Regions from separate parts of the Micromonospora sp. CA-111912 genome, predicted to be linked through region 1. Evidence: riboswitches for the same ligand, from Rfam matches in the RefSeq annotation. Region 1 holds a riboswitch; each other region holds the start of a gene.
The links. Region 1 has a riboswitch for cyclic di-AMP ahead of ACQPZO_RS23120 (coiled-coil domain-containing protein). Riboswitches for the same ligand answer to the same signal wherever they lie in the genome.
Positions count from the first base shown of each region.

Region 2: another riboswitch for cyclic di-AMP. It lies ahead of ACQPZO_RS03075 (coiled-coil domain-containing protein); the one in region 1 lies ahead of ACQPZO_RS23120 (coiled-coil domain-containing protein).
Region 3: another riboswitch for cyclic di-AMP. It lies ahead of ACQPZO_RS15675 (transglycosylase family protein); the one in region 1 lies ahead of ACQPZO_RS23120 (coiled-coil domain-containing protein).
Region 4: another riboswitch for cyclic di-AMP. It lies ahead of ACQPZO_RS10005 (C39 family peptidase); the one in region 1 lies ahead of ACQPZO_RS23120 (coiled-coil domain-containing protein).

Region 1 is NZ_CP192007.1:5,574,374-5,582,078, reverse strand. It holds gene ACQPZO_RS23145 (cellulose binding domain-containing protein) at 1-1,824, shown strand, start outside; gene ACQPZO_RS23140 (hypothetical protein) at 1,953-2,351, opposite strand; gene ACQPZO_RS23135 (hypothetical protein) at 2,579-2,725, opposite strand; gene ACQPZO_RS23130 (STAS domain-containing protein) at 3,081-3,449, shown strand; gene ACQPZO_RS23125 (SRPBCC family protein) at 3,647-4,117, shown strand; gene ACQPZO_RS23120 (coiled-coil domain-containing protein) at 4,199-5,278, opposite strand; cyclic di-AMP (ydaO/yuaA leader) riboswitch at 5,283-5,412, opposite strand; gene ACQPZO_RS23115 (cation diffusion facilitator family transporter) at 5,566-6,480, opposite strand; gene ACQPZO_RS23110 (HelD family protein) at 6,587-7,705, opposite strand, start outside.
Region 2 is NZ_CP192007.1:651,582-659,286, reverse strand. It holds gene ACQPZO_RS03110 (heavy metal translocating P-type ATPase) at 1-471, opposite strand, end outside; gene ACQPZO_RS03105 (hypothetical protein) at 473-1,510, opposite strand; gene ACQPZO_RS03100 (heavy-metal-associated domain-containing protein) at 1,539-1,748, opposite strand; gene ACQPZO_RS03095 (metal-sensitive transcriptional regulator) at 1,898-2,200, shown strand; gene ACQPZO_RS03090 (DUF305 domain-containing protein) at 2,345-2,974, opposite strand; gene ACQPZO_RS03085 (hypothetical protein) at 3,066-3,626, opposite strand; gene ACQPZO_RS03080 (YibE/F family protein) at 3,938-5,335, shown strand; cyclic di-AMP (ydaO/yuaA leader) riboswitch at 5,502-5,633, shown strand; gene ACQPZO_RS03075 (coiled-coil domain-containing protein) at 5,637-6,659, shown strand; gene ACQPZO_RS03070 (carbonic anhydrase) at 6,737-7,513, opposite strand.
Region 3 is NZ_CP192007.1:3,773,870-3,781,574, forward strand. It holds gene ACQPZO_RS15665 (diacylglycerol/lipid kinase family protein) at 28-954, opposite strand; gene ACQPZO_RS15670 (hypothetical protein) at 1,055-4,396, opposite strand; gene ACQPZO_RS15675 (transglycosylase family protein) at 4,594-5,256, opposite strand; cyclic di-AMP (ydaO/yuaA leader) riboswitch at 5,256-5,429, opposite strand; gene ACQPZO_RS15680 (hypothetical protein) at 5,689-6,447, opposite strand; gene htpG (molecular chaperone HtpG) at 6,577-7,705, opposite strand, start outside.
Region 4 is NZ_CP192007.1:2,374,396-2,382,100, reverse strand. It holds gene ACQPZO_RS10010 (CDP-glycerol glycerophosphotransferase family protein) at 1-1,118, shown strand, start outside; gene ACQPZO_RS10005 (C39 family peptidase) at 1,290-2,153, opposite strand; cyclic di-AMP (ydaO/yuaA leader) riboswitch at 2,376-2,518, opposite strand; gene ACQPZO_RS10000 (hypothetical protein) at 2,837-3,598, opposite strand; gene ACQPZO_RS09995 (hypothetical protein) at 3,730-4,197, opposite strand; gene ACQPZO_RS09990 (acyltransferase family protein) at 4,357-5,580, opposite strand; gene ACQPZO_RS09985 (polysaccharide pyruvyl transferase family protein) at 5,891-7,216, shown strand; gene ACQPZO_RS09980 (alpha-ketoglutarate-dependent dioxygenase AlkB) at 7,323-7,705, shown strand, end outside.

The DNA of each region.
Region 1 (7,705 bases):
GACGTGTGGAAGTTCAACCGGGCCACCGGCGCGTGGACGCGGATCAGCCCGATCCCGTCGTCCAGCACCGACGCGTACTTCGGCTACTCCGGGCTGACCATCGACCGGCAGAAGCCGAACACCCTCGTGGTGGCCACCCAGATCTCCTGGTGGCCGGACGCCATCTTCTGGCGCAGCACCGACGGGGGCGCGACCTGGACCCGGATCTGGGACTGGGGCAGCTACCCGAACAAGACCAAGAAGTACACGATGGACGTCAGCTCCGTGCCGTGGCTGACCTTCGGCAGCAACCCGTCCCCGCCGGAGGAGACCCCGAAGCTGGGCTGGATGAACGAGTCGGTGGAGATCGACCCGTTCGACTCCAACCGCTTCCTGTACGGCACCGGCGCGACCATCTACGGCAGCACCGACCTGACCAAATGGGACACCGGCGGCCAGCTCACCATCAAGCCGATGGTCAAGGGGCTGGAGGAGACCGCCGTGCTCGACCTGGTCAGCCCGCCGTCCGGGGCACCCCTGGTCAGCGCGCTCGGGGACATCGGCGGCTTCCGGCACACCGACCTCGCGGCCGTGCCGCCGATGATGTTCACCCAGCCGAACTTCACCAGCACCACCAGCCTCGACTACGCCGAGACCAACCCGTCGGTGCTGGTGCGGGCCGGCAACTTCGCCGACGCGGACCGGCCGGGCGACAGCCACGTCGCGTTCTCCACCGACGGCGGGGGAAACTGGTTCCAGGGCGGCGAGCCGTCCGGGATCAACAGCGGCGGCACGGTGGCCGCGTCCGCCGACGGCAGCCAGTTCGTCTGGGCGCCCGGCGACGCCGGTCAGGCCGTGGTCCGCTCGGTGGGCTTCGGCACCTCGTGGGCCCCGGCGACCGGCATCCCGGCCAACGCGGTGGTCGAGTCCGACCGGGTCAACAAGAACAAGTTCTACGGCTTCGGCGGCGGCAGGTTCTACGTGAGCACCAACGGCGGGGCCAGCTTCGCCGCGTCGGCCGCGACCGGCCTGCCGACCACGGGGAACGTGAAGTTCAAGGCACTGCCCGGCAGGGAGGGCGACATCTGGCTGGCCGGTGAGGGCGGCCTGTGGCACTCCACCGACTCCGGCGCCACCTTCACCAAGCTCGCCAACGTGTCGTCGGCGGTGAACGTCGGCTTCGGCAAGGCGGCCCCCGGGCAGACGTACCCGGCGTTGTTCACCTTCGGCACGGTCGACGGCCAGCACGGCGTGTTCCGGTCCGACAACGCCGGCGTGAGCTGGGTCCGGATCAACGACGACAAGCACCAGTACGGCAACGCGGGCGAGGCGCTGACCGGCGACCCCCGGGTCTACGGCCGGGTCTACCTGGGCACCAACGGCCGGGGCATCCTCGTAGCCGACCGGCTCGGCGGCACGACCAGTCCGTCGCCGACCACGCCCGCGCCGACCACCCCGGCACCCACCACGCCCCCGCCCACCACGCCCCCGCCAACCACCACGCCGCCGCCGTCCCCGACCACGCCGGCCCCGGCTGGCGGCTGCACGGCGACGTACAAGGTGACCGGATCCTGGTCGGGCGGCTTCCAGGGCGAGGTGACCGTCAGGAACACCGGGTCACCGAGCAGCGCCTGGTCGGTGGCGTGGAACTACGCCGACGGGCAGCGGCTCACCCAGCTGTGGGGCGGCTCGTTCACCCAGACCGGCACCCAGGTCGTGGTGCGGGACGCCGGTTGGAACGGCGCCCTCGGCACCGGTGCCAGCACCAGCTTCGGCTTCCTCGGCAGCTTCACCGGGGCGAACTCGGTGCCGGTGCTGAGCTGCACCGCCACCGTCGCCCGCTAGCGGTTCTCGGCGGGCCGGTCCGTTTCGGTTCTCGGCCGGTCGGTCGGTCTGGTTCTCGGTCGGTCGATCTGGTTCTCGGTCGGTCCGATGGCGCGGCGGGAGATCGCCGCGCCGCCGGACCGGTCGGGTCAGCCGTCGAGGCCGACAGGGGAGTCGGGCCGGTCGACGTCGACGAACTCGATGTCGTCGGCGTTCCGGTCGCCAGCGGCCCGCGCGGCCGACCCCGCGGCCCAGCCGACCGCCGCGCCGACCAGCGCGGCGCCGATCAGCAGCGTCCAGGGCAGGGCCGGGCGGCGGCCGGCGAGCGCGTCGAAGGCCAGCAACGCCCGGCGGCGGGCCGCCTCGGCCGCGGAGCCGACCAGGTCACCGGCGTCGTCGGCGAGGCCCGAACCGTTGCGGCGGGCCGAACGGGCGGTGTCCCGGACATTGTCCCCGGCGGAGCTGACGGCGGAGACCAGGTGCTGCCACGCCTGGTCCGCGATTCGCTCGGGCTTGCTGCGGCGTTCCAGCAGATCGGTTCCGAACATCGTTCTTACCTCCTCGGGGTGCCGAAGCTTGCGGCCACTTCGGCTTTTCGGCTTGGGCAGGGCTCGGGCGCCCCGCCCACCGGCATGGTCCGGCGGTCCGCCCGTCCGCCCAGTCGGGCAGTGCCCCGCCGGATCCGGCCGCAAACCCGGCCCGTCCGGCGGCGGCCCGTCCGGCGGCGGCCCGTCCGGCGGCGGCCCGTCTGGCGGCGGCCAGCGGACGGCGGCGGTCAGCGGACGGACACCACGGCAGCGCCACGGGCGAAGTCGTCGCCGTCGTCGTCATCGTCGTCGTCACCCGCGCCGCCGAAGCCGCAGGCCAGCATGAGAGCGAGCAGTGCGCCGACGCCGGCGAGGCCGGCCAGTCTCCGGATCATGAGTGGTCCTTCCGTGGTACGGGTGACGGGCGCCACCGAGCGTAGGCGGGCCGGGCAACGGCGGCGGTGACCTCTCTCACCCGGTCCGCTGTGGGCGGGGCGGGGCGGGGCGCGCCCGGCGCACAATGTGCGCGCGAAGGTCGGGGGTCACCGTTACCCTGGGTCGGCGACGTCGGCCCCGGTCGATCGTCCGCTGAGCAGGACGTGAAAAGTCCGGATAAGGGCCAGCCCGCTGTGTCCTGATCCATGAATTGCTCATCCCGAGGGGTGGCGACCGAGGCCGTCGGAGGAATACTCTCGGTCGCGGCCCGCGTACTGATGAGGCGCCCGTGAACGGGCGAGTGGAGGTGCTCGCGTGAGCCTGTCGATCGTGAAGTCGGTACTGTCGGGTGGTGTCATCGAGATCGTCCCGCGCGGCGAAATCGACGTCGACACCGCGTACGAGGTGCGCGAAGCCATCGCAGAGGTGCTCGCCAAGGGGCGTCCCGCCCGCATCGAGCTCAACATGCGCCTCGTCACCTTCATCGACTCCGTCGGTATCAGCGCGATGGTGGCCGGTTTCCAGACCGCCGAGGTCAGCAGCGTGAAGCTGGTCGTCACCGAGCCGAGCCGGTTCGTGCACCGACAGCTCTGGGTGACCGGGCTGCTCGGCCTGTTCGGCGCTCCGGAGCCCTACTACGCGGGTGCCGGTGCCGCCACCCCCGAGGTGCTGCCGGGCGCCTGACGGCCGCCCGCCCAGCCCGCCCCGGGTGCCCCGGTCTTCGTCGGCCGCCGGGTCGGTTCACCCTGGGTCGGTCACTATCGGGCGGCGGTTCACTCGGTCACTCTGGGGCGGCGGTTCACTCGGTCACTCTGGGGCGGTTCACCGTGGCCGGGGCGGTGGTCCTTCCCTCCGGGCGCCGGGTGCGGGACGATCGGGACGTGCTTCGGCGAGACACCTTCCAGTATTCGGTTCAGGCCCGCTGCTCGCGGGCCGAGGCGGTGGCGCTGCTCGGCGACCCGGCCCGGCAGGGCGAGCTGCATCCACTGATCACGCGGGTGCGCCGGCTGCCGGCCCGGCCGGGCGCCCGGGCCAGTTACGCCATCACCGACCGGCTCGCCGCCGGTCTGCTGCGCTTCCCGGTGACGTACCAGGCGGATGTGCTGGTCGTCACCGACGACGAGATCGTCACGGTGGCCCGGCAGCGGCCGGCCACCACCGTGCGCAACCGCACCCGGCTGCGTGACGAGCCGGGCGGGGTGGTCCGGATCGACGTGGAGATCACCCTTGCCGCCCCGGCGCCACTGTTCCGGTACGCCTTCCGGCAGGCCCGGTCGGCGCATCTCGGGCTGGCCCGGAGGCTGGGAGAGGTGCTGGACCGCGCCGGGGACGGCCCGGCCCAGCCGGCCTGAGCGGCGCGGCCGGGCTGCTCAGGCCGGGCCCCACGGCTTGTGCGGGTGGCCCCCGGATGGCGGGGGCCACCCGCCGCGCGGTCAGTACACCGACAGGTGCACGTGGTTGGTGTGGTCGCTGGACGGGTCCCCGTTGCCCCCGCTGTACGACTTCCAGCCGCTGCTGGGCAGCCAGATCTGCCTGAACCAGATCACGTACAGCACGGCGAGGTTGTCGGCGTTGCGGATGTAGTACGCCGCCAGGTTGTTGCCGTAGGTGCGGTCCCCGCCGGAGGCCACCCCGCCGAAGCCGCCCTTCTGGGCGGCGAAGTCGCACGCCCGTCCCTTGGGATGCTCGCCGGAGCCGCTGGGCCGGTGGCAGGAGACGTACCGGGTGAAGCCGGCAGACTTGGCCTGCTGGAGCGCGTGCAGCGTCCGTGGGGTGATGCAGCCGTCGGCCGGGGTCGGGTCGTTCACGCTGCACGACTCCGACGGCCAGGACCCGTCGGAGTTGCGCTTCGCCGGGGTGGCGTTCGCGCTGGAGGTGCCCCGGTTGGTCCCGCCGCCGCCGCTGGCGCTGGCGCTGGCCTTCTCGTTGGCCACGGTCAGGGCCTGCTCGGCCTGGCCCTTGCGCTTGGCCATCACGGTGACCTGCTTGCGCTGCTCGCGGATCTCCCCGTCGAGGGCCAGCCGGGTCTTGGCGGCCTGGTCCCGGGTCTCCAGCAGGTCGCGCAGCGCCCGGTCCTCGTTGGTGGCGACCGCGTCCAGCGCGGCGATCCGGTCCAGGAAGCCTGCGGGGCTGGTGCTGTTGAGCAGCGCGGACACCGGGCTGAGCCGGCCCGACTTGTACGCCACGCCGGCGATCTCGTCGACCTTGGCGCCGCGTACGGTCAGCTCCGCCTCGACCGTCTTGAGCTGGCTGCCGAGCTGCTGCTGCCGCTTGACCGAGTTGGCCAGGGCTCTCTTGGCGTCCAGGTAACCCTTGCTGGCCGCTTCCAGTTGGGCGCGCAGGGCGGGGGTGCCGCCCTCCTCGTCCTGGCCGGGTGTGGGGGCGCGCAGGCCGGTGGGTGGGGCCGCGCCGGCCGGGGCCACCGGCCCGAACCCGAGGCCGACGGCGAGCGTCAGCACCAGCATCGCCGCCATCCGGGCGGCGGTCCTTCGTACAGGTGCCACTACTGGCATACGTATGTCCTTCCGTCAGTCGCCGACCGGGTTAGCTGACGGGTTCGGGACGGAAGATCCCTACCGCTCAGGCGGATGCACCCCACGAACATGGTTCCCCGGCTCGCCAGGAGGCGATTAGGCGGCGGCCACCGCAGGCGCCGGAGGGCGCCGCCCGGCGGAGGCCGGATGAGAGCCTACCGGTGCGGTTGAGACCCCCGCTGCCTCCGTGGCGGACGGTGCGTGGGCCAATACTCTTAAAACCGGCATGAAGGCACAATACACCACCTAATTGATGGGTGTGGGTATCACCAGCCGGTCGGCCCGCAGGGGCCCGCCGACGCCCCGGGCTCCACCTGCAACGTGGCGTGCTCGATGTGGAAGTCCTCGTGCAGGGCGGTGCGGGCCGCGGTCAGCACCGCGCCCACCTCGGCGTCCGGTGCCATGGTCAGGTGGGCCGAGGCGACCTCCATGCCGGAGGTCAGCGTCCAGACGTGCAGGTCGTGCACCTCGACCACGCCGGGCACCGCCGCCAGCCGGTCGTGCACCGCGGTCACCTGGAGATGTTCCGGCGCGGCCTGCACCAGGATGCGCACCGCGGCCCGCCCGAGCCGCCAGGTGCGGGGCAGGATGAACACGCCGATCGCGACGGCCACCAGTGGGTCCGCCCACCACCAGTCGGTGACGGTGATCAGCGCCGCGGCGCCGATCACCCCGACCGACCCGAGCAGGTCGCCCAGCACCTCCAGGTACGCCCCACGCATGTTGATGCTCTCCTTCGCCCCGCTGCGCAGCAGGGCGAACGCGGCAACGTTGGCGAGCAGGCCCAGCGTCGCCACCACGAGCATCGGGCCGGCGGTCACCTCGGGCGGGTCGCCGAACCGGCGGACCGCCTCGACGAGGACGTAGACCGCGACGCCGCTGAGCAGGACGGCGTTGCCGAGCGCGGCGAGCACCTCCAGCCGGTAGAGCCCGAAGGTGCGCTGGGGGTCGGCGGTGGCCCGCCGGGTGGCGGTGATCGCGGCCAGCGCCATGCCGATGCCGAGCACGTCGGTGAACATGTGCCCGGCATCGGAGAGCAGCGCCAGCGAGCCGGTGCCGAACGCGGCCACCGCCTCGACGATCATCAGGGCGGTGAGTAGCCCGAAGGCCGCCCAGAGTCGCCCTGAGTGGCGGTCTGCGGCGTTCGCCACCGCGCCGTGATGGTCATGACCTGCGCCCACGCCAACACCCTCCGTCCCCGATCCGGACCCGACTCAATGTATGCTCACATCGCTATGTATGCAAGTAAAAGTCGGGCGTCCGACCGGGGACGGGGGCGCCGGCCGGTCAGCCGGTCGGATCGATCGTGGTCAGCCGCTGGGTGGCCCGGGACAGCGCCACGTACAGCGTCCGCACGCCGGAGCCCGGATCGGCCCGGATCTCGGCCGGGGCGACCAGCGCGACCCCGTCGTACTCCATGCCCTTGGCCTGAAGACTGGTCACCACCTGCAGGCGCGGCGCGGCCAGGCCGGCGAGCCAGCCGGCGACCTCGTCCCGGCGCGGCACCGGCGTGATCACGCCGACCGTCCCCTCCACCTCGCCGAGCAGCGCGGCGACCGCCGCAACGGTGGCCCGTTCCAGCTCGGCCGGCGGCACGGTCAGCGCGACCGGCTCCACGCCGGTGGACCGCACCGCGCTGGGCAGCCTGAGGTCCGGGTAGAGCCGGCGGATCTCCGCCGCCGCCACCGCGAAGATCTCCGCCGAGTTGCGGTAGTTGGTGGTCAGCTCGAACTGGTGCCGCCGCCGCCGGCCCAGCGCCTGGTCCCGGGCCCGGGTCAGCTCCTCCTCCGCGCCCGTCCACGCGGTCTGCGCCGGGTCGCCCACCACCGTCCAGGACGCCAGCCGGCCGCGCCGGCCGACCATCCGCCACTGCATCGGGGAGACGTCCTGCGCCTCGTCGACCACCACGTGCGCGTAGTCGCGGTAGTCCTCCGGGCGCTGCCGGGCCGCCTCCCGGGCCGCCCGCTGCCGGTCGGCCTGCGTGCTCAGCTCCCGCACGCCCCCGGCGAGCTGGAACGGGTCCCGCTTGGCCCGCTTCGGCTGCATCGGCTTGCCCAGCAGCGCGTCCAACTCGTCCAGCAGGGCGATGTCGGCGATCGTGAGCCCCTCGGTGTCCAGCGTCCGGTACGCCTCGACGAGCAGGCCGATCTCCGCCCGGGACAGGATCCCCCCGGCGTACCGGCGCAGCCGGTCCGGGCGGGCCAGCCAGCCCAGCACGTGCCGGGGGTGCAGCCGGGGCCACCACGCCTTGAGGAACTCGCGGAACTCGGACCGCTCGGCGATCTCGTCCTCGAATGCGCGCTGCTCCGGCAGCCGCCCGACGTTCATCCGCCGGGCCTGGGCCCACAGCGCGGCGAACACGCCGTCGAAGCCGGCCCGGCGCGCCTCGTTGCGGCGGGCCCCCCG
Region 2 (7,705 bases), 2.3 Mb from region 1:
GTGCCGCAGGTTGACGAGCGCGGCCCGGTGGAAGGGCAGGCCGCCGTAGACCACGACCGGGGCGGCCAGGGTCAGCGACAGCCACTGCCAGTAGTCGAACTGCCAGGCCGGGACCATGGCGAGCACGATCACCGGCACAGCCAGCGCCACCGACACCCACAGCCGGGTACGCAGCCCGCGCAGTTCGTCGACCGGCTCGGCGGCGGGCTCCGCGCCGGCCCGGGCGGGCGGGGGCGGCACGACGGCGGTGTAGCCGGTCTTCTGCACCGTGGCGATCAGGTCGTCCGGGCTGATGTCGTCGGCGTACGAGACGGTGGCCTTCTCTGTGGCGTAGTTGACCGTGGCGGTCACGCCGTCCATCCGGTTGAGCTTCTTCTCGATCCGGGCGGCGCAGGACGCGCAGGTCATCCCGCCGATCGCCAGCTCGATCCGGTTCGCTGCGACCTGCAACGGCCGCGTGGGCGAGGTCATCTCAGCCCTCCTGTGAGTCGTGCCCGTGCCCGGGGACCCCGTGCCCGGCACCGGCGCTCGGGGTGCCGGTGGCGGTCGGGGCGGTGGCAGTCGGGCTGGTGGTGGCGGCCGGCGTGCTCGTCGCCGGGCCGCCGGGCTCGGCGGGGGCGCCCACGACGACCGTGAACTCGGCCGTGTGCACCGCCTCGCCGTGCCGGAAGTCGAGGTAGAGCCGGTACGCGCCGGCCGAGGGGAACTCCGCGGAGAACGTCACCGCCGGCCCGGCCGGGGTCCGCCCGTCCCCGGGCGCGCCCTCGGGATGCACGTGCAGGTATGCCAGGTCCCCCTGGCGCAGCGCCACCAGGTGCCCGTACGCGCCGAGGTAGGGCTGCAGGTCGGTGACCGGCGTGCCGTCCCGGCTCACGGTCAGGGTCAGCTCGGTGGCGCGGCCCGGCTGCGGCGAGCCGGCCAGGGTGACGGTGTAGCCGTCGGCCGTGGCGCTGCTCGCCGGCGCGGGCAGCGGCCGGGTGTCGACCGGGCCGGGCACCGTGACGTCGACGCCGAGGGTCAGCGCCGGGCCACCGGTGGGGGTGAAGTCCGCGAACGCGCGCCAGACGCCCGGGCCGCCGAGCGGGGAAGCGACGCGCCAGGTGCCGTCCGGGGCCAGCTCCGGGTGGACGTGCCGGAAGCCGGAGAGGTCCCGCCGCGCGACGATCAGGTGCATCCGCTTGTCGTGCGCGACGTCGTAGCGGGTGACGGGGGCACCGTCGGCGCCGGTGATCCGGAAGGCGAACTCGCCGGCCGGCGCGGCCACCGGGGCCAGGGTCCAGCCCCGGTCGGAGACGAGCAGCCCGCCGGGCAGGTGGGCTGCGGCGTCGTCGGTGGAGGAGTGCGCGTCGCCGGAGGGCTGCGCGGCGCTGCCGTGGGCGGGGTCACCGGCGTCGTGGCGGGTCTCGGCGGCCGGGGCGACGGGGCCGGCCACCCGGCCGACCCCGTACGCCGCGCCGAACACCGCCGCGAGGCCGAGGGCGAAACCGCTCAGCTTCGTCGCCGTGTTCATCGGGTACCTCGATTCTGTGCGGGCGGCGTCACGCGCCGACGAGGTCGTAACCGGCCTCGTCGACGGCGGCGCGCACGGTGTCGGTGTCCAGCAGGGCCTCGCTGGTGACGGTGACCCGGCCGGCGGCCAGTTCCACCTGGACGTCGCTGACGCCCTCGATCGCGCCGATCTCGGTGCTGACCGAGGTAGCGCAGTGCCCGCAGGTCATCCCCTGCACCTGGTATGTCGTGGTGATCATCGCAATTCCCCTCTCCTGGCCTCACCATACCCCCGGGGGGTAATCGTGAGGCGGACCACAGCCATCTCCGGCATTCCGATACCCGTGGGGGGTATCGCTGCCGCAAAGAACCGTAGCATACCCCCTGGGGGTAGGTTATCCTCGATGCCATGACCGCACCTACGCCCGCCCCGACCCGGGGGTACACCGCCAGCAAGGACCAGTTGCTCGCACGGCTCCGCCGCGTGGAGGGCCAGGTCCGCGGCATCGAGAAGATGGTCGACGAGGACCGCTACTGCATCGACGTGCTCACCCAGATCTCCGCGATCCAGGCCGCCCTCGACAAGGTCGCCCTCGGCCTGCTCGACGGGCACGCCCGGCACTGCATGCACGAGGGCGCGGCCGAGGGCCGGGCCGACGACATGGCCACCGAGATGATGGCCGCCGTCGGCCGCCTCATGAAGCGCGGCTGACCGCGCCCGCCGCCCACGCCACCCGATCCCGTTTTTCACCGCCGGGCCCAATTTAGTCCCGTGGCCGGGACCGACCTCCGGATCGCCGCCCGGGACCGGGGGGACGGGCCGGAGAGACCCGCCCCCACCACAAGGCCGCCGGCGTCAGAGCCGGGCGAGGATCTTGTTCATGGCGTCGATCTCGCCCTGCTGGGCGGTGACGATCCCCTGGGCCATGGCCTTGGCGTCGGCGTGCGCGCCCTTCGCCAACTCCTCCTTCGCCATGGTGATCGCACCCTCATGGTGGGCGATCATCATGGTCAGGAACTGCCGGTCGAACTCCGAGCCGGTCGCGCCCGCCAGCCTGGTCATGTCCGCGTCGGACATCATCCCGGGCATGCCGTGGTCCATCCCCGGCATCCCGTGCCCGGGCCCGTCCGACGGGACGGGGCGACCCCACCCGGTGAGCCAGCCGGTCATGGTCGCGATCTCCGGCCCCTGGGCACCCTTGATCTGAACGGCGAGGCGCTTGACCTCGGCGTCGGCGGCCCGGGAGTCGGCCAACTCGGCCATCTCCACCGCCTGCCGGTGGTGCGGGATCATCATCTGGGCGAACATCACGTCGGCGTCGCCGAACGTGGCCGACCCGCTCGCCGGTGCGCCGCTGGTCGCGGCGGGCGGCGTGTCGTGGCCGGAGGAGGTGTGGTCGGCGTCGCCGCAGGCGGTCAGGGCCAGGGCTGCGATGAGCGCCCCGCCGGCCAGGGCGGCGCGGCGCGCGATCGTACGAGTGGTCACGGTCTGGATCCTTCGATGTCGAGTGCGTACGCGGGCAGGACGGGGACACGGGTCGCCGGCAGCAGGGGCCGGGCGCCCGCGTCGGGGCGTCCTACGTACGCGACACCGAGATCTCGGCCAGCCACAGGCCGATCGGCCGGGGCGGTGGGGCACGCGGACCGGCGGGTGGCCCGGCGGGCCGACGGGCGGACGGGCCGACCGACCGCACCCCGCTGAGCAGGAGCACGGCCACGAACAGCGCCACCGCGAGCGTGCCGAGCACCGCCAGGCAGATGCTCCAGCCGGGCGGGCCGGCACCGGGATCGCCGGCGGGCAGCAGCCGCGCGGACGGGCACCCCGCCACCGGACAGCCCTCGGGCAACATCCGCATCGCACCCACCCGCGTCACGCCGACGCGGAGCACGGCACCCGCCCCAACGTCGACCACGGGAAGGGCAGCGCCCGTCATGGCGGAAGCGCCGCCCGTCGTGGTGGCGCGGTAGGAGGCGGCCGGGTGCGCGTCGGGAGACCCGGCCCGGTCGTGACCGCCGTGGCCCCCGCCGCCGTGCGCGCCGTGGCCGAGAGTGTGCATCGCGGCCAGCCCGACCAGGGTGCAGATCAGCAGCGCGAGCCGGGCCCACCGCCCGGCAGTCAGCACCGTCGCCGTCCGCACCCGGTTCAGGCTAGCCGGTCCGGGTGGACGCCCGGGCCGAACACGCCACGAGCGGCCGCACCGCCGCCCACCCGGTCCCGGCCGGTGCGGCGACCGGTCCCCGCAACCCGGGGCGGACCGATCGATCCCGGAGGTCAGTCGGGGCATGTTGCGGCGGGCAGACCAGGCGCGCGATCTGCGTTCCCAGGTGGGGATGGTTACCATCTCGGGCGATGGTCGTCCGGATTCCGCACCGCCCGCCCGCGCACCCGCCGGCTGGCGCCGACCCGGCGGCCGATGCCGGGCCGTCGCACCGTTTGGAGAGACCGTCGATGGGCGCCGACCACACCCGACCGGCCCCGCCCGCCCCGCCCGGGGTGCGGCGGGTCCTCGTCGCGACCGTGGTGCCGCTCTTCGTGATCACCGTGATCGCGGCAGTCGTCCTCTGGCCCCGCGACGGGGGCCCACAGAGCGACGGCAGCGCGGCGGTGCCCCGGTACCACGGCACGGTGACCCGGGTGGTCACCGAGGCGTGTCCGCCGCAGCCGGAGACGCCGGAGGACAACTCGGGCGCGCAGGACGGCCCGTGCGGCACGGTCACCGTCCGGGTGGAGCAGGGGCCGGACGCGGGACAGCAGGTCGAGACGCCGGTCCCGACCGGTCCCGGCGCACCCACCGTCGCCGTCGACGACCGGATCGTCCTGGTCGAGCTGACCGACCCGGCCGACCCGTGGACGAGCGCCTACAACATCGCCGGGCACCAGCGCGGCACCCCGCTGGTGTGGCTGGCGGTGGTGTTCGCGCTGGCGATCGTCGCCTTCGGCCGTTGGCGAGGGCTGGCTGCCCTGGCCGGCCTGGCCGCCAGCTTCGCCATCCTGCTGACGTTCGTGCTGCCCGGGATCGGCGCCGGCGGGTCACCGCTGCTGATCGCCATCGTCGGCTCGGCGTTGATCATGTTCGTGGTGTTGTACCTCACCCACGGGGTGAGCGCGCAGACCTCCGTCGCCGTCCTCGGCACCCTGGGCAGCCTCGTGCTCACCGGCGTCCTCGGCACCCTGGCCGCCGCCGCCACCCACCTCACCGGCCACGGCAGCGAGGACGCCACCACCCTGTCGATGTTCCGGGGCGACGTGGACCTGCACGGCCTGCTGCTGGCCGGCATCATCATCGGCTCGCTCGGGGTGCTCGACGACGTCACGGTCACCCAGGCGGCCACGGTGACCGAGCTGGCGAACGCCAACCCGGGGCTGTCCCGGTTGCAGCTCTACCGGGCGGCCACCCGGGTCGGCCGGGCCCACATCGCGTCCACGGTGAACACCATCGTGCTGGCGTACGCGGGCGCGTCGTTGCCGCTGCTGCTCCTGCTCACCGCCGACTCCCGCCCGGTGACCGAGATCCTGACCACCGAGTTCATGGCGCAGGAGATCGTCCGCAGCGCCGTCGCCACACTGGGCCTCATCGCCGCCGTACCGCTGACGACCGGGCTGGCCGCGATGGTCACCGCAGCGGGTCGGGCCGCAGCGGCCGGGCCCGGCCGGCCGGGCGGCGACGGGGACGTGCCGGCCTCGCGTACCTCCGGCGCAGCCCGGCACCCGGCGGAGCGGGACCTCGCGCTGGAGGCGCTCAGCGGTGGGCGGCCCGACGACCGGTTTCCCGGCGGTCCGGCCCGCCCCATCGATTCCCCGGCCCGGTGGGCCGGCCGAGAAGGGAGCACGGACAGCACATGGTGACACTCCGCAGCGTGACTGAGAGTGGTGTCACGCGTGAGAATCGCGTCACTGACTACCGAAAGCAATTACAAAATAACGCTTTTAGTCGGCATCCGGACGTAGATCCCCACGAGGACTGTCGGGTAACCTCGCTGCCGGTCACCGCCGAAGGCGCGCAGCGGCGCCTGCGGTGCCGCCGCCCAATCGCCGCGAGGCGAGCCGGGGACCCAGGTGCCTGGGGTGAATCCGCGACAGCGGTAGGGGCCACTTCCGCCCCGAACCCGTCAGCTAACCCGGTCGGCGGTCGATGGAAGGGAAAACTGTGACGGCACCCCTGCGCCGCTGGTTGGTACCCGTGGCGGCCGTGTTCGCCGCGCTGGCGATCCTCGCCGGCCCGGCCGCCCCGGCGTTCGCCGCGCCCTCCACCCCCAAACCCTCGGGGCACGAGGAGGACGACGAGCCCAAGCTGATCACCGACGTCATCGAGGCCGCCAACCGGGACTACACCCAGGCCCAGGCGAAGCTCAACAAGTCCAAGGACCGCCAGCGCAAGCTCGACGAAGAGGTGAAGCGGGCCGAACAGGAGCTCAACGCGCTCGCCCCGCAGATCAGCGAGATGGCCGCCCAGTCGTACCGGACCGGGCGGATCGGCGCGATGGCGATGCTGCTGGAGAGCGGCACCCCGGACTCGTTCGTCGAGCGCGCCACCGCCCTCGACCAGCTCAACATGATCAACGCTCGGAAGCTGGGCGAGGTCAACGACGCCAAGGAGCACGCGGAGCAGGCCAAGCTCGCGGTCGAGGTCGAGATCCGCGAGCAGATCAAACAGACCGCGATCATGGGGGGAAAGCAGCGCGACGCCAAAAAGGCCCTCGCGCTGGTCGGCGGCAAGGGCTTCACCGGTGGCCTGGTCAACGCCACATCCCCGGTCGCGAAGATCGCGCCGGGCCGGACCTCCGACGGTGACTGGCGCCCCGAGTCGTGCAGCGAGAACGACCCGACCACCTCCGGCTGCATCACGCCGCGCACGCTACACGCGTACAAGGAGACCAAAAAGGCCAATTTCCACCGGTTCGTCGGCTGCTACCGACCGGGCGGGCCGTGGGAGCACCCCAAGGGTCGGGCCTGCGACTGGTCGCTGCAGAAGAGCGGGTTCGCCCCCTGGCACAACAACGACACCCGGATGTACGGCAACAACCTCGCCGCGTTCCTCATCCGCAACGCCGACCGGCTCGGCATCTACTACGTCATCTGGAACCGGCAGATCTGGTTCCCGGCGAGCGGTTGGAGTTCCTACAGCGGGCCCTCCGACCACACCGACCACGTACACATGTCGCTGCTCTGACGACGCCGCCACGCGATCGAGGGCCGTCCCGCACACCCGCAGGGCGGCCCTCGCCGTGTCGTGGCCCCACGAGCGTCTCAGGCGGCGGCCGGGGCCGCCGGAGCGGCCGGCGTGACTCCCGGGGGCGGGGTGGGCGCGTCCTGGGCTGCCGGAGCCGTGGCGGAGGGGACGGCCGGGGCCGCGGCGAAGCCGGCGGGCACCGCGGCCACCGTCCGCACCTCGCCCGCGCTGAGCCGGTACGACATCCCGACCACCGCGCACCGCCCGGCGGTGACCTCGGCGGCCAGCACGAACGAGTCGGCGAGCATCGCCTCGACGGTCTGCGCGATGTGGATGTCGACGATCCCGTTGATGTCCTCGACCCCGCGCTCGGCGGCCCGGCGAAGACTGGGCACCACGGCGTCCACCACGGCCCGCAGGTGGCCGACGGGTGCGGTTCCGGTGCTGGCCGCCGCCCGGGCCGCCTGCACGGCGCCGCAGGAGTCGTGGCCGAGCACCACCACCAGCGGGGTGCCCAGCACGGTCACCGCGTACTCCACGCTGCCCAGCACCTCGGGGCCGACGGTGTGCCCGGCGGTGCGGACCACGAAGAGGTCGCCCAGCCCTCGGTCGAAGATGATCTCGGCGGCCAGCCGGGAGTCGGAGCAGCCGACGATCACCGCGAACGGGTGCTGGCCGTCGGCGACGGCCGCCCGGTGGCCGGCGTCCTGGTTCGGATGGCGCGGCGCCCCGGTGACGAACCGGTGGTTTCCGGCGTGCAACTCCGCCAGGGCCTGCCCCGGAGCGAGCGGGCCGGGATCGCCCGGGCGAGCGGCCGGCGACGGGTCAACCCGCCCCAATCCCACCTGAGTCATCGACATGCTCAGATGATTCATGCCCCACCACCTTGCCCTTCGGCCGCACGACCAGTTCCTCCACCGTCACACGCAGCTAAAGGTACGTCAAGCGTTACGTGATACGCATTTCATACGTTGGGAAGTTCTTGCACGCGTGCCCGAGGCGGCAGTAGCGCGTGAAGACCGGCCCCGCGCACCGATCCGCCCGGG
Region 3 (7,705 bases), 1.8 Mb from region 1:
CCGGCACGGAAGCGGCCCGTCCTGGGATCAGGGTCGCTCGTCCGGGCAGCACACGGTCAGCGCGCCAGGCACGACCCGGACCTTCAACCGGGTCACCTGGCCGCGCGCCCCGCCGTCGAGTTCGTACGTCTTCGGCGCGGCGAACCGCACCCGGATCTTGCGACCTCGGGTGATCCGCACGAACGGCGACTCCTCGGACCGGCCGGCCGCCATCCGGCCCAGGGTGCGCGCCCAGTCCACCGCGCCGTTGGCGGTGGCCACCCCGATCTCCAGGGCCCCACTGTCGGGCCGGGCGTCGTCGAAGGCGGGAATGCCGCCGGTGATCGTGCCGACGTTGCCGAACAGCACGCAGCTCGCCTCGGCGTCGAACCAGTCCGACCCGTCGACCCGGATGCGGGTGCGCACCAGCTCGCCGCGGACGTGCCGCAGCCCCGTCCACACGTACGCCAGGCGGCCCAGCCGGCCCTTGAGCCTGCGGTCGGCCTCGCCGATCAGGTCGCCGTCGAAGCCCGCGCCGGCCATCACCGCGAAGTGCTCCCCGTTGATCCGGCCCAGGTCGAGGCGGCGGCGTCGGCCGCGCAGGCCGTTCCGCACCGCCTCGGGCAGGTCGGTCGGGATGCCGAGGTTGGTGGCGAACAGGTTCGCCGTCCCGGCGGGCAGGATCGCCATCGGCACGCCGGTGCCGGCGAGGACGTCGGCGCAGCGCTGCACCATGCCGTCGCCGCCCCACACGTAGACCAGCTTCGCGCCCCGGTCGAGCGCCCGGCGGACCTTCTTCGGGGCCTTGCGGCTCTTCGGCACCTCGTACCAGAGCAGGTCGTCGACGCCCGCGCCGACCAGCGTGGCGCGCAGTTCGTCCAGGCCCCCGCCGAAGGTCTTCTTCCGGTGCGCGACGACGGCGACGGTGCCGACCGGCGCCGGGGCCGCCTCGTCGGGGCGGGCAGGCGTGCTCATGACCCCGGGTGTACCCCGGCCGGGTGTCCGCCACGCCTGCCGCCGGCCCCCGACCGGCGCGGGTCCGCACCACCGTGACCCGGGCCGTCGCCGGCCCGGGTCACCCCGACATGGGCAGGGCGAGGGCGGCGTCGCGGACGTCGGCGACCGGGTGCCCGCGCAGCGTCCGCAGCAGGTCCCGCCACGGCGTCGACCAGCCGTACGGCTCCCCGGCCCGGGTCAGCGCCAGCGCGAGGAGCCCGGCCGCGTCGTCCCGGGCGGCCAGTTCCCGGGCCGCCGCCAGCAGCAGCCCGGCGTCCACGACGGCGGCGCCCCGGTGCACCCGGTCCGCGAGGGCGTCGGCCAGCCGGGCGGCCAGCGCCGGGCGCCCGGCGGCCAGCTCGCACAGCTCGGTCAGTTCGGCGACGAGCTGCTGCGGGGTACGCCCGTCGAGGCGCACCAGGGCGGTCAACAGCCCGGCCGCCCCGGCCACGAACCCCGGGTGCCGGGCCAGGTTGCGGGCGGCGTCCCGGGCCGGGTCGCGGTCGGCGTCGACGCCGGCGCGCTGCGCCCACACCCGCACGGTCCGCAGGATCGCGTCGATCCGGCGGCGGGCCGGCCGATCCCGCTCCGGCCCGCCCGGGTCGTCGTCGGCCGCGTCGAGGGCCACCAGCCGGCGCAGGGCGGCGTCGAGCGCGGCCCGCTCGGGGCGGTGCGGCAGGTCCAGCAGCGCGCCGAGCAGCATCGACCGGGCCGGCCAGCCGGCGTGCGCGTCGAGGTCGGTCAGCGCCTCGACGACCAGGTCGGTGACGTCGGGCGCCCAGCGGGCCCACTGCACCAGCCGGGTCAGCGCCGCCTGGGAGACCACCTCGTCGCCGCTGCGACAGGCGGTGACGACCAGGCCGGCGTACCGGGGTCGGTGCGGCTCCGGAACCTCGTGCGGCCCGGTGGCCAGCACGGCCAGGGTGTCCTCCCGGCCGCCGCCGACGGCCAGGTCGAGCACCGCCCAGCTCTGCGGCGTGTGCAGCCGCTGCCGGGCGGCGGAGGTGACCGCCGCCCGGACGTCGCGGTGCTGGTCGGGCTGCTGCCACACCTGCCGCAGCAGCGGCACCGCCTCCGGCGGCCCGTACCGGCCCAGCAGCCGGACGGCCTCCTTGCGGCTGGTCACCCTGCCCCGGCCGAGGGCGATGCCGGCGAGCCGGGTCAGCAGCGCGGACGGGGCGACGAACCGGGCGGCCCGGCCGGCGGCGTACATCGCCACCCGGGCCCGGTCGTCGTCGGCGTGCGCGAGCAGCGTGGTCAGGGCCTCCTCGGGCCGGTCGGTCCAGGGCAGCGCGCCGAGGGCCGCCTCGGCGAGGGTGACGTTCGCCGAGTCGACGTACCGCAGCACCAGTTCGCGGCCGGCGTCGGGGACCCGCGCCGCGCGGGCGAGCGCGGCGGCCCGGGCGTGCATCGGCTGGCCCGCGTCCCGGGCCAGCCGGGCCTGGAGGTCGACGTACGCCCGCCGGTGCCGGGGCAGCCAGCGGTCGACGTGCCACGGATACCCGGGCACCCAGCGCGGCCCGGCCGGCAGGAACGCCCCGCGCGGCGGCGGGCCGAGCAGCACCCGGTCGAGCAGGTCGGTGCGCCGCCCGCAGACCGTCCGCCACACCGCCTCGAACGTGATCACCGACGGGTCGGCGGCGAACAGGAGGGCGACCCGCTCGCCGCGTGGCGCCGGGTCCGCCAGCCACAGGTCGGCGGCGTTCCGGACGACCGGGGAGACGTTGCCCGGGCCGGTGGCCCGGTGCAGCAGCTCCTGGAGCGCGGGCAGCCGCCACGCCCGGCGTCCCAGCGCGCGGGTGACGGCGAACAGGGCGGTGAACTCGCCGCGCGCCATGCCGGCGGTGATCCAGGGCAGGAGCCGGTCGAGGACGACCCGTTCCTGCCCCCGGCGCAGGCCGTGGTCGAGCCGGCCCAGCGGGGGCAGGTGGTGCCCGCCGAGAAGGGCGTCGAGGGTGTCCAGCGCCCAGCCCAGCAGCTCCGGTTCGTCGACGTGGTGGCGCAGCACCCCGCAGGCCAGGTCGCCCAGCGCGGACAGCGTGCGGGTGGACGCGTCCCGGGCGTGGGTGGCGTCGGTGACCAGCGCGGCCAGCACGGGCCGCGAGTCGGCGCGCAGCGACCGGGCCATCGTCGCCAGGGTGGCCAACGCCGCCGACCGGACCGGGTCCTGCTCGTTGCGCAGCCCGACGAGCCAGGCCACGGCCTCGGCCACCGCCGCCGGGTCGTCGCTGCGCCGCGCGGCGGTGAGCAGCAGCTCGTACGCCGTCGCCCGGTCCCCCGCGTCGGCGGCGCGCAGGGCGGGCACCAGCGCCCCGGACGCCTCCGGCCAGGGCAGCTCGGCGCTCCACGCCCGCACGGCGGCCTCGTCGGCGCGGACCCGGTCCAGGGTGAGCACCCGGCGGGCCTCCCGTTCCCGCCAGCGCCGGGGCAGCACCGCCATGACGGCCCGGGAGGGGATCACGGCGGCCGTCTCGACGTCGGCGAGCGCGGCGTCGTACAGGGTGCCGCGCGCCGCCGGGGGCAGCGCGTCCAGCAGCGCCGCGAGGCGGGCGTCGTCGGCGCGCAGCCGCCGGGCGAGCGTGACCAGGTCCGCCGGCGGCAGCGCGGCGAGGCGGCGCAGCAGCGCCGGGGGCAGGGCGGCCCGGGCCAGCCAGCCGGCGCGGGCCGGGGCGGTCAGCAGCGCGAGCACCCGGGCCGGGGACGCCGCGGCGAGCACGCCGTAGCGGGTGAGGTCGCCGGGGAGCCCGTCGGCCGGGGCGTGGCGTTCGAGCAGGGTCAGCACCCGCTCCGGATGGTCGGCCGCCGTGCCGAGCAGCGCGCCCGCGCGGGTCGCCCACCAGCGGGAACGTTCCGGGCCGGGCAGCGCCGCCTCGGCGTGGTCGAGCAGGACGTCGCCGTGCCGGCGGGCCAGGGCCGCCCCGCCGCCGAGCGCGTGGTCGAGCAGGGGCAGCAGCCGGCGTACCGTGTCGGGGCCGCAGGCGGGCAGCAGCGCGACCGCCTCGGCGTCGCCGAACCGGTCGCGGACGGCGTCGACGAGCCGGTCGGCGACCTCCGGGCGACGCAGCGACCGCAGCGACCGGTAGACCAGCCGGCGCAGGTCGGCCGGGGCGTCGACGAGCAGGGGGCGCAGGTCGTCGGCGGTGAGCCAGCCGGCGCGCAGGCAGACCCGGACCGCGACGGCCCGGATCGCCGCGTGCGGGTCGTCGAGGGCGGCGGCCATGCCGGCCCGGTCGCCGACGACCTGGGCCGCGGTCACGGCGAGAAACCGGTGGTACGCCGACCCGGCGCGCAGATCAGCGAGCACCCCGTCCAGCCGGCCGGCGGCGGCGAGGGCCCGGGCCCGGGCGGCGAGGGTCGTCATCCGCTCCCGGTACGGCAGTTCGTCGAGGTCGTCGAGCAGTTTGGCGGTTCGGCGCGGCATCGCGCCATTGTGCCCGGAGCCGGGCCCAGCGGCCGACTCGTTTTGCGGGGCTGCGACGGTGCTCCCGCGAGCACTTCACCTGGGTGGCGTGCCCGTCGGGGACGCGGAAGCGCCCGGCCGGAGGAACCGGCCGGGCGCTTCCGGTGCTGGGTGCCCCGGGACCGGGGTGCCGGGTCGCACCGACCCGGCCGGGCGCGTCAGAAGCTGAGCCGCTGGCCCGGGAAGATCAGGTTCGGGTGCTCGCCCACGACCCGCTCGTTCTTCTCCCACAGCGCGCGCCAGCCGCCCCGCACACCCTGCGCCGTGGCGATCTTGGAGAGCGTGTCGCCCGACCGGACCACGTAGGTCGTCCCGCCACTGGACGGAGCGCTCTTCGGGGCGCTCCTCGTGGTGTCCCGCTTGCTGCGCGAGGCCGGCTTCTCGGTACGTGAGGACCGCTCCTTCGGGGCGGCCTTCGTCTCCGACTTCCGCTCCGACTTCGTGCTGCCCTTCGTCGAGCCACCCTTCTTGCCGCAGGTCGGCCACGCCCCGATGCCCTGGCCGTCGAGCACCTTCTCGGCGATGCGGATCTGCTCGCTCCGGGTCGCCAGGTCGGCGCGGGCGGCGTACCTCTTGCCGCCGTAACCTGCCCACGTGCCCTGCGAGAACTGCAGGCCGCCGTAGTAGCCGTTGCCGGTGTTGATGTGCCAGTTGCCGCCGGACTCGCACGAGGCGACGGCGTCCCAGTTGACCGCGGCCTGGGCCGGCGCGGCCGGTCCGGCCAGGGCGACGGCCCCGGCGAGTGCGCCAGCGGCGAGAGTGCCAACGGCGGCGCGGCGGACGGTCATCCGACGGTGGCGGGCGGTGTATTCAGTTGCCATGTGTGATTCCTCCACGCCGGCGAGGTGAGCTGTCGGGTTCGGGCCGAGGAGCCCGGCCGCCGCAGGCGGCTTCACCCCGAGGTGCGGTGCACCGAGGAACATGTGGGTCCCCCGCTCCTGCCTGACTGACAAGGGAACCGACGGTCGGCGGCAGGACTAGGCGTTTACCGACCGTGGTCGCCGCGTTCGCGGACTCGACCGACGCTAGGCACCGTTGGTGACGAGTGCCCACCTCTTGTGAAGTTCTTCACCCGCTCGGGCGAAGGGCCACATCGTCGACTTGCGAGACTCCGCCAGCCGTGCAGGGCGAACGCCGGGCCGAGTCTGATCAGGGTGAACCGCCAGCGGACAACCTCACCCCATCACCGAGTGTGATCGGGGGCCGATTGCGCACATCGGATCTCGGAAACGCTCGGTGATCGCCCACACAGCTCAGTGGGGCGGGCGGCGGCCGTGCCCGGCGACGGCGGTGTCGGCCGTGCAGCTCAACTCCCCGGGGGCGAGCTGCACCCGGGAGGGCCGCCACACCTCGACCCGTCCACCCTCCACGCGAGCCAGCAGACAGTCGTACTGACTGGCCCGCAGCGCCACCCCCACGACCCCGCCCACGGCGGCGACCTGCCGGTTGACCAGAGGCTCGAGGTCGAGGCCGTCGACCGCCGCGCGGACGGCCTGCTCGGTGACCGCACCGCCGGTGGAAAGGGCCCGGCGCAGGTCGTCCTCGGCGGAGCCCGGAAGTTCCGGGTCGACGGAGATCGTGAGCGGGGAACCGTCCGGACAGGACACCTCGTCGACCCGGTCGTCCATGGCGTCCTGCTCAACGCTGATCGCATAGCAGACCGGCAGGTCGAACGGCTCGTTCATCGACCGGCCGGACGCGTCGACCGCCGTGGCCACCCCGTGCACGCGGACGATCAGCGAGACCCCGGCCCCGGTCCGGGTGCCACCGATCCGCATGACCTCCGTGCCGGCGACCCGGGCGGCCTCCCGGGCGTACCGCTGCGCCGGGTTCGGGTGCCGGCGTTCCCGCTTGACGGCCTGCTCGACGAGGGTGACCTTGCGGCCGGCGTCCTGCATCGCCAGCTCCCTGGTCCGGATCTTGTCGACCTGCGGCTCCGGCCCGTAGCAGCCGGGTAGCAGGAGCAGCCCGACCGACACCGACACCAACCCGCGCAGCCGTCCCCGAAGCATGGGGCCATTATCCCGGTCCTCCCGCCCGCCCGGGGCCCCGCCCGCCCGGCGGGAGGCGCAACGGCGCGCGCCGGGCGTCCATGGTCGACATTGTCGACCGGGAGCCCGGCGCGCGGTGCGTGGCGGCGGCTACAGCGTGCGGGCCAGCCGGTCGGCGAGGATCCGGGTGAACCGGGACGGGTCGGCCAGCTCGCCGCCCTCGGCCAGCAACGCCATCCCGTACAGCAGTTCGGCCGTGTCGCCCAGCGCGTCGGCCCCGGTGTCCTGCTCGTGGGCCTTGCGCAGCCCCTCGACCAGCGGGTGCCCCGGGTTCAGCTCCAGGATCCGCTTGACCTGCGGCACCTCGTGCCCCATCGCCCGGTACATCTTCTCCAGCGTCGGGGTGATGTCGTGGGCGTCGCCGACCACGCAGGCCGGCGAGGTGGTCAGCCGGGTGGAGAGCCGGACCTCCTTGACGCTGTCGGAGAGCCGGCCCGTCATCCAGGTCAGCAGGTCGGCGTACTCCTGGCGCTGCTGCTCGCGGGCCGACTCGGCCTCCTTCTTCTCCTCCTCGGTGTCCAGGTCGACCTGGCCCTTGGCGATGGAGCGCAGCGGCTTGCCGTCGAACTGCCCGACCCGCTCGACCCACACCTCGTCCACCGGGTCGGTGAGGATCAGCACCTCGTAGCCCTTGGCCCGGAACGCCTCCATGTGCGGCGAGTTCTCGATCATCGACCGGGACTCACCGGTCATGTAGTAGATGTCGGCCTGGCCGTCCTTCATCCGCTCGACGTAGTCGCGCAGGCCGGTCAGCTCCGCCGGGTCGTTGGTGGAGGCGACGGAGACGATGTCCAGGATGGCCTCGGTGTTGTCCGGGTCGTCGAGCAGGCCCTCCTTGAGCGCCGGGCCGAACTCCGACCAGAAGGTGCGGTACTTCTCGGCCTCGTTGGCCCTCAGCTCCTTGACGGTGGTGAGGATCTTCTTCACCAGCCGGCGGCGGACCACCTGGATCTGACGGTCCTGCTGGAGGATCTCCCGGGAGATGTTCAGCGACAGGTCGTGGGCGTCGACGACGCCCTTGACGAAGCGCAGGTAGTTCGGCATCAGCGCGTCACAGTCGTCCATGATGAACACGCGCTTGACGTAGAGCTGCACGCCGCGACGGGCCTGCGGGGCGAACAGGTCGACCGGGGCGTGCGACGGCAGGAACAGCAGCGCCTCGTACTCGAAGGTCCCCTCGCCCCGCATGTGGATGGTCTCGAGGGGATCGGCCCAGTCG
Region 4 (7,705 bases), 3.2 Mb from region 1:
TCTCCGCCCCGCCGGGGTCGGAGTACCAGGTCACCATGTGGCTGCCCTACCTGGAGCGGATCGGCCGGCCGTTCCTCGTGATGGTGCGGGAGCCGGAGTTCCTCGCCCCGATCGCCGCGGCCACCACTGCCCCGGTGGTGTACTGCCCCACCCTCAAGGCGATGGACGAGGCGCTGGTGCCGAGTCTCAAGGTGGCGTTCTACGTCAACCACGGGGCGAAGAACAGCCACTGCATCCGGTTCACCCAGCTCACCCACGTGCAGATCCACCACGGCGACAGCGACAAGGCGCCCAGCGCCAACCCGGTCTCGGCGATCTTCGACCGGATCTTCGTGGCCGGCCCGGCCGCGATCGAGCGGTACGCCCGCGCGGGGGTGGACATCCCGGCGGAGAAGTTCGTCGTGGTCGGCCGCCCGCAGGTCGAGTCGATCGAGGTACGCCGGGAGCCGGCAACCGGCCTGCCGAACCCGACGGTGCTCTACACCCCGACCTGGACCGGGCACCACGCCGACGCGAACTACTGCTCCCTGCCGGTGGGCGAGACCCTCGTCCGAGGGCTGCTGGCCCGGGGCGCGACGGTGATCCTGCGCGCCCACCCGTACACCGGGCAGAATCCGGCGTCGGCGCGGCAGCTCGCCCGGCTCACGGAGCTGCTCGCCGCGGACCGGGCCCGCACCGGCCGGCAGCACGTCTGGGGCGCTGCGGCCAGCCGGGAGATGTCCCTGGTCGACTGCGTGAACCGCTCCGACGCGCTGCTCTCGGACGTCTCCGGGGTGATCTCCGACTACCTCTACTCCGGCAAGCCGTACGCGGTCACGGACATGGGCGGCGACGGCGACCGGTTCGTCGAGCGGTTCCCCCTGGCCGGCTCGGGCTACGTGCTGCGCCGCGACGCGGCCAACCTCGACGAGGTGCTCGGTCACCTGCTCGACACCGACCCGCAGGCAACGGCCCGCTGGGCCACCCGCTCCCGCTACCTGGGCGACTTCCCCACCCACCAGTACGCCGAGGCGTTCCTGGCAGCGGCCCGCCGCGAGCTGACCCCGACCTGGACCCCACCCACCCCCCGCCCGACCCCCACCCCGCCCTCCCCCACCCCCTCCAGCTTCCCGCGGTAATCAAGAAGTTCGCGTCAGGGTTGAGGCCGGAGCCGACGGGTTCGGTCACGGCCACGGTGCCGGACGGCACCCGGACGGCCGCGGTGCCGGCCCGGCCCGGTGCCGGACGGCGCGGGACAGCACCGGGCCCCGGCTCACGGGGAGAGCCGGGGCCCGGTGGGGGAAGGGTGATCAGGCCGAGTAGCCCCTGGTCGCCGCCCAGTGCGCCAGGGCCGTGGTGCTGATCCAGTACGCCGAGGCGGCCGGGTTGGCCGAGTCGGCGATCCGCACGGTACGGCCTTCGTTGCGGTAGCCCACGACGGCGATGTAGTGGCCGCCGGGGAAGGAATGCCAGCCGCCGTCGACGTCGGTGGCGTCACCGGCGATGTTCACCACGACGCCGCGCCCGGCGCCGACCGCCTTCACCACGTCCGCCTTGAGCCGGTCGATCTGGGCCCCGGTGGCGGCACCGCCCGGGATCATCCGGGTTTGGTACGGGTCGCCCTTGACCATCCCGTTGAGCACCCGGGTGGTGTCCTCGGCCGAGTTGGTGCCCATCTCGGTGGTGCCGAGGCGGCTGGCCAGCCCGTCCTGGGTGCTCCCGACGCCGGTGGCGGAGAGCGCGTTGCGCACCGCCGCGGGGCCGCAGTAGTAGTAGGTGGTCTGCGCCTGGTAGGCGTAGTCGAGAACCTTCGACGACGGCGACTTCGGGGTGACCGGCTGCGCCGTGGTCTGCTTCGGGGCCGCCTTGGTGGTCAGGTCGGGGTTCGGCGCGGCCGTGGTGGCGCTCGGCGACGGCGAGGCGCTGGAGGACGCGGTCGCGCCTGCCCGGGCCTGGGCGCGGCTGGCCGCGCTGTCGAGGCGGGGTGCGATCTCGGCCACGGCGGCGTTGGTGGTCTGCCGCGGGGCGGGGGTGTCGTCGGCGCCGGCCAGCAACGCACCGGTGCCGGAGGCCAGCAGGAGCGCCGCGGCCGAGCCGGCGACGACCTGGTACGGGCGCTCGGTGGCGAGACGTCGCAACTGCCGCTTGAGGTGGTCGTTCACGTGTTCCTCCACGGGATGGGGCGGAGAGCGGGGGCACCTGGGCATGCGTCGTCGCACGGTGGCGTGGACGAGACGTCCACAGCCGGTCAGGTCCGCTCTGGGAAGATGCCCGGTCAGCCGGGCGTACGGGCGGGTGCGCCGGTCAGTTCGTCAGCCCGGGGGCGACGGACGCGGGCACCACGGCGCCGCGGTGGAGGAACAACCGAGGGATGGGGTCGCGCTGCACGAGGATGGCACTCCTTCCGACACCGCCTACCGGGTTAGCTGACGGATTCGGGCGGGAAGATCGCCCTACCGCAGGCCGTGGCCCGCGGATTCACCCCACACGTGCACTGGGTCCCCGGTTCGTGATGGTCACGATTGAGCGGGCCCGCGCGGCGTCGCCTCTAGCGATCGGGTACCGCACCGGACGGGCCGACATTACTGGCCGGTCGAGACCCTGCCAAGCCCTTCCCACCTGCTTAAACCCTCTCCGATCAGCTTTCTTGCGACCCATTGGGAACTGACGTGACTCAATGGGATTACGAGCCTTCGAGGGGCCCCCGGGCGACAACCGGACGATCAGTCTTGATCGTCGGCGAGTTATGTCGGTGGACCCGCCCCGATGGGTCGACTGCCCGTTTACCCGGGAGATGTGACCGGCGTCATAAAGAAAATTCGGGCCGCACCGCGACCCACCCGGGTCGGGGGTCAGGTCAGCCGGCCCGGGCCGGGTGCCAGCGGGCGGCCGGGACGGTCCGGCGAGCGTTCGCCGTCGCGGCCCGGGGCGCGGGCACCCGGACGGGGCGGGCCCGCTCCGCGGCAGCGCACGCCTCGACGGCCAGCGCCCGGGCGGCCTCGGCGGCCAGTTCGGCGGCACGCCAGGCGGCCCGCTCCCGGGCCGCCGCCGCCCGGTGGCCGGCCTGCCTCCCGTCCCGCACCGCCCGGGCCAGCACGACCTCCTGCTGAACCGGATGCAGCCGGGGGTCCCAGCCGTCCCGGTGCGCGAAGACGTCGCAGAGCTGCCGGATGGACAGCTCGCCGCGCAGGTGGGCGGCCGTGGCGGCGTGGTGCAGCCAGCGCTCCCGGGCGGCGTACTCGGCGGGGGTGCGGGGGGTACGCGGCACCGGCAGTGCCCCCGCGCCGGAGAAGCGCCGCGCGGCGGCCTCCGCCTCGTCGTACGCCTGCCAGGCCCGATCGAGGGCGTCCTGGGCGGCCAGCCACGCGTCGCGTCGCCGGCGGGCGGTCTGGGCGGCGCCGGCGGCGGCCACCCCCACCTCCTCGGCGTACCGGCGCAGGTCGACGGCCTCCTCGATGGCCGGGTCGACGGCGGGCGGGGTGGGGTCGACCACCGGCCGGTCCCGCTGCGGGCGGGCTACCAGGGCGGTGAGAACGCCCAGCGCCACCACGAGCAGCACCGACCAGATGGCGGCGGCCAGCGGCACCTCGACGAGGAACTGGTGGAGAACGATGTCCATGGTCGGCACCTAACGGGCGGGTGGATGCGGGAAGCGGGCGCTCCGCGCCACCGGGCGGGGCGCGGGGGCGCCACCGGGCCGGGCGGACGGGTGCGGTGGTGCGGTCGCGAGACGGCGGTGTCGCGGACAGGTCAGCCGCGCGGCGGCGCGCGCGACCCGGCGGTCCTCGCGGCGGGCCCGACGGGCATCCGGTGCACCGGGGCCGGGTCGATCACGGACCGGCCCGCCGGGGCGGCCGGGACCGCGCCGGGGTGCGCGGGGGCGGCCGGGACGTCGGCGGCGGCCCGGCCAGGGCCGGCCCCACGCATCCCGGCGGCCGGGACCGGGCCGAGATCGGACGCCCCGAGGACGGCCGGGCTGCCGGCCGGAGACCAGGCCCGGCCGAGGTCGGGGTCGGGCACCCCGAGGACGGCCGGGCTGTCCGCCGGAGACCAGGCCGCGGACCCGCCCGCGGCGTCGGCCCCGGCGGGCGGCGCCGGGTCGAACGACAGCGACCCGGCGCCCAGCGAGAAAGCGACCGCGACGGCCAGGCTGGTCAGCATCCGGGCGGTCCAGCGCGCGACCCACCACAGGAGACAGGTCGGCGCGGCGGAAAGCACACGCTCACGCTACCGAAGCCCTATCGCGGGACGCACCGATGGCGGGCGTGTCGCGACGTCCCGATCGTCCGGTTCTTCCCCGGCCCACTCCCGCGAGTACGCCACGGGGCCGTGGGTGCCGCCCCGGGCCCCGGCGGGGGCGGCGCGGGATCGGGGCGGTCAGCGCCGCTCGGGGACGGCGACCTGCTCGCGGGGGTGCTCCGGCGCGGGGGCGGCCGTCGTCGCCGGCCCGGGTGGCCCCGCCGGGTCGCCGGGGACCGGCCCGCCGCCGGGAGTCGCCGGGCGGGGCCGGCGGGGCGGCCCGAGCCGGCGGGTCAGCGGCATCTCGACCCACCGGTGCAGCAGCGCGGCCAGCACCAGGTTCACCAGCAGGAAGCCGACCACGGCCAGCGGTCCCCACCAGCCGGGCAGCCCCACGCCGAGCCGGTCGGCCAGCCGCAGCACGGTGACCATGACGAAGACGTGCACCAGGTAGAACGCGAAGGAGACCTCGCCGAGCCAGACCATCGGCCGGGACCGCCACGGCGTCCGCGCCCCGCGCACGTCCGCGTCGGCGGCGGCTGCGATGACCAACAGGTACGCCGCCGCGAGCAGGGCCGCCCACAACTCGGCGCGGATCCACTGCGAGGCGACGACCCAGGTGGCCACGAAGATCACGCTGGCCGCGGTGAGGCCGGGGCCCCGCCAGCGCCCCCGGCGCAGCAGCTCGGCCGCGGCGACGCCCATCCAGAACTCCAGGGACCGCACGACGGGGAAGACCTGGGTGAACCACCAGGTGCTCTCCTGCGGCACGAGGCGCTGACCGGGCCAGAGCGCCACGATCAGCAGCGGCACCGCGATCACCACCGCCCACAGCACCCCGGGCCGCGCTCGGCGGACCAGCGGCAGCGCGAACGGCAGGCAGAAGTAGAAGAACAGCTCGCAGGAGAGCGACCAGCTCACCGAGTTCACGCTGTAGAAGTAGCCGGGGGTCGGGTCCCAGGCCTGGAGCAGCAGGAGGTTCTCCACCGCGGCGCGGGGGTTGACCGGGTCGGCGAAGACCCACACGCCGGTGAGCAGCACCACCGCCCACATCAGCAGGTGGTTGGGGTAGATCTTGGCTAGCCGGCGGCGCCAGAAGTCGCGGCGGCGGTCCCCGTCGCGGGCCGACCAGACCAGCACGAACCCGCTGAGGATGAAGAAGAACTCCACCCCGGACAGGCCCAGGGTGAACAGCCAGTCGATGACGGCCTGGTAGTCGGGCTCGGCGACGATCCGCATCGTGCCGACGTGGTACCCGAAGACCAGCAGGGCGGCGATCCAGCGCAGCCCGGTCAGCGAGGGCAGCCGGCTCGCCGGGCGGGTCAGCGGCTCGGATCGTACGACGGTCGGTGTGCTGGTCATGCCGGCGGTCCGTCCGTCCGCAGGGTCACCAACACCGCGCCTCCTCGCCTCGTGTCGCGCCGGGCAGCCGGCGCCGCCGCGTCGTGGCGGGCCGGTGGGGTGCCGCCCGCCGGGCACCCTACCCGCAGTGCCCGCCCGGTCCTCGCGTCGGCGTTCGCCGGGGAGACGCGAATGCCAGGAGCAGGTGTCCGATGGCCTAATATCGCGGTCTCGGAACCAACGGGCGTGCCCCGACCTCGTCGGGCCACGCCCGGTCGGCGCCCGCCGGCGCACCCTTGACGGGGCGGACACGACGAGAAGGACGGCACCGATGCACCAGCGGATCCTGCTCCGGGCCAAGAAGGGCCCGTTCGACGTCTACTCGCCGGAGGAGACGTTCGAGCGCAACTGGATCGGTGACAACACCGGCAACCTCGTGTTCAGCCACTCGGCGCACAAGATCCTGCGGACCTCGACGGCGCAGATCACCTCGTCGAAGTTCCAGGCCAACCTGCGCGACGCGGACGAGATCAACGAGCGGTACGACGTCTTCGTGGTGCCGCTGGCGAACGCGTTCCGGCGCAGCTACGCCCACCGGCTGGTCAACATGACCCGGCTCATCGAGCGGCTGAAGATCCCGGTGGTGGTGCTGGGCGTCGGCGCGCAGACCGACGTCAACGGCGACCGGGAGTACCTGCGACCGATCGACGACGCGGTCAAGCCGTTCGTGAAGGCGGTGCTCGACCGGTCGCACAGCATCGGCGTGCGCGGCGAGATCACCGAGGGGTACCTGCGCAGCCTCGGCTTCTCCGCGGTCGACGTGATCGGCTGCCCGTCGATGTTCCTGCACGGCGACAGCCTGCGGGTGGAGAAGCGGAAGGCGACGCTCACCGTCGATGACCGGGTGGCGCTGACCGTCTCCCCGTACGTCAAGTCGATGGCTAAGGTGATCACCTCGCACCACCAGCGCTACCCGAACCTGCGCTACCTCCCGCAGGACCTGAAGACCCTCGGCACCCTGCTCTACGGTGACCTGCCTCAGGAGCGGGGCAAGCAGGCCGCCATCCCGATCCACACCTCGCACCCGCTCTTCGTCGAGGACAAGGTGCGGATGTTCGTCGACCCGTGGACCTGGATGGACTACCTGTCCGGGTTCGACTTCAACTTCGGCACCCGCATCCACGGCACCATCACGGCACTGATCGCCGGCACCCCGGGCTACCTGTTCGCGCATGACTCGCGCACGTTGGAGCTGGCCCGGTACTTCGACATCCCGCACCGGATCATGAAGGACGTGTCGGCCGACGTGGACGCCGTCGCGCTCTACGACGAGGCGGACTACACCGCGCTGAACAACGGGCACAAGGCCCGGTTCGAGACGATGATGTCGTTCCTGGCCCGGCACGACCTCGGCCACTCCTTCGCCGATGGCGACGCCGCGGCGCGCTTCGACCGGCAGGTCGCCGAGACGAGCTATCCCCCGGCGGTCCGCGCCCAGACGGCCACCGACCCGAGCGAGCTGATCGCCCGGATCCAGTGGCTGCGCGACGGGAACCAGGAGCTCAAGAAGAGCGTCGAGGAGTTGGACGCGCAGCGGCTGCGGACCCGGGTACGGGCCGCGGTCAAGGGGCGGGTACGCCGGATACTGCACCACTGACCATCCCCGGGGTGCGTGACCTCGTACGCGTACGACCGTCCGGTGCAGCCGACAGACGGGGGACGGCAGTCGTACGGGTGTACGAACAAGCCGTTAGGGTGGGCGCATGTCCGGTGCCGCCTACCAGCCGTCGATGCTCGATTTCACCCCCGACGAGCCCTCGCTGGGCCCGCTCGCCGGCCAGCTGCGCCGGCACCCGCTCGACCGGGGCGCCTGGGTGGACCACCTGCCCGGCTGGGTCCTGGGTTCGGACCAGGTGCTCGACACCCTGCTCACCGAGGTGCCGTGGCGGGCCGAACGCCGCACGATGTACGACGCCGAGGTCGACGTACCCCGGCTGCTCTGCTGGTACGCCGCCCGCCGGCCGCTGCCCCACCCGGTGCTCACCGCGGCGCGGGCGGCCCTGACCGCGCACTACACGCCCGAGTTGGGCGAACCGCTCGTGACCGCCGGGATGTGCCTCTACCGGGACGGGCGGGACAGCGTCGC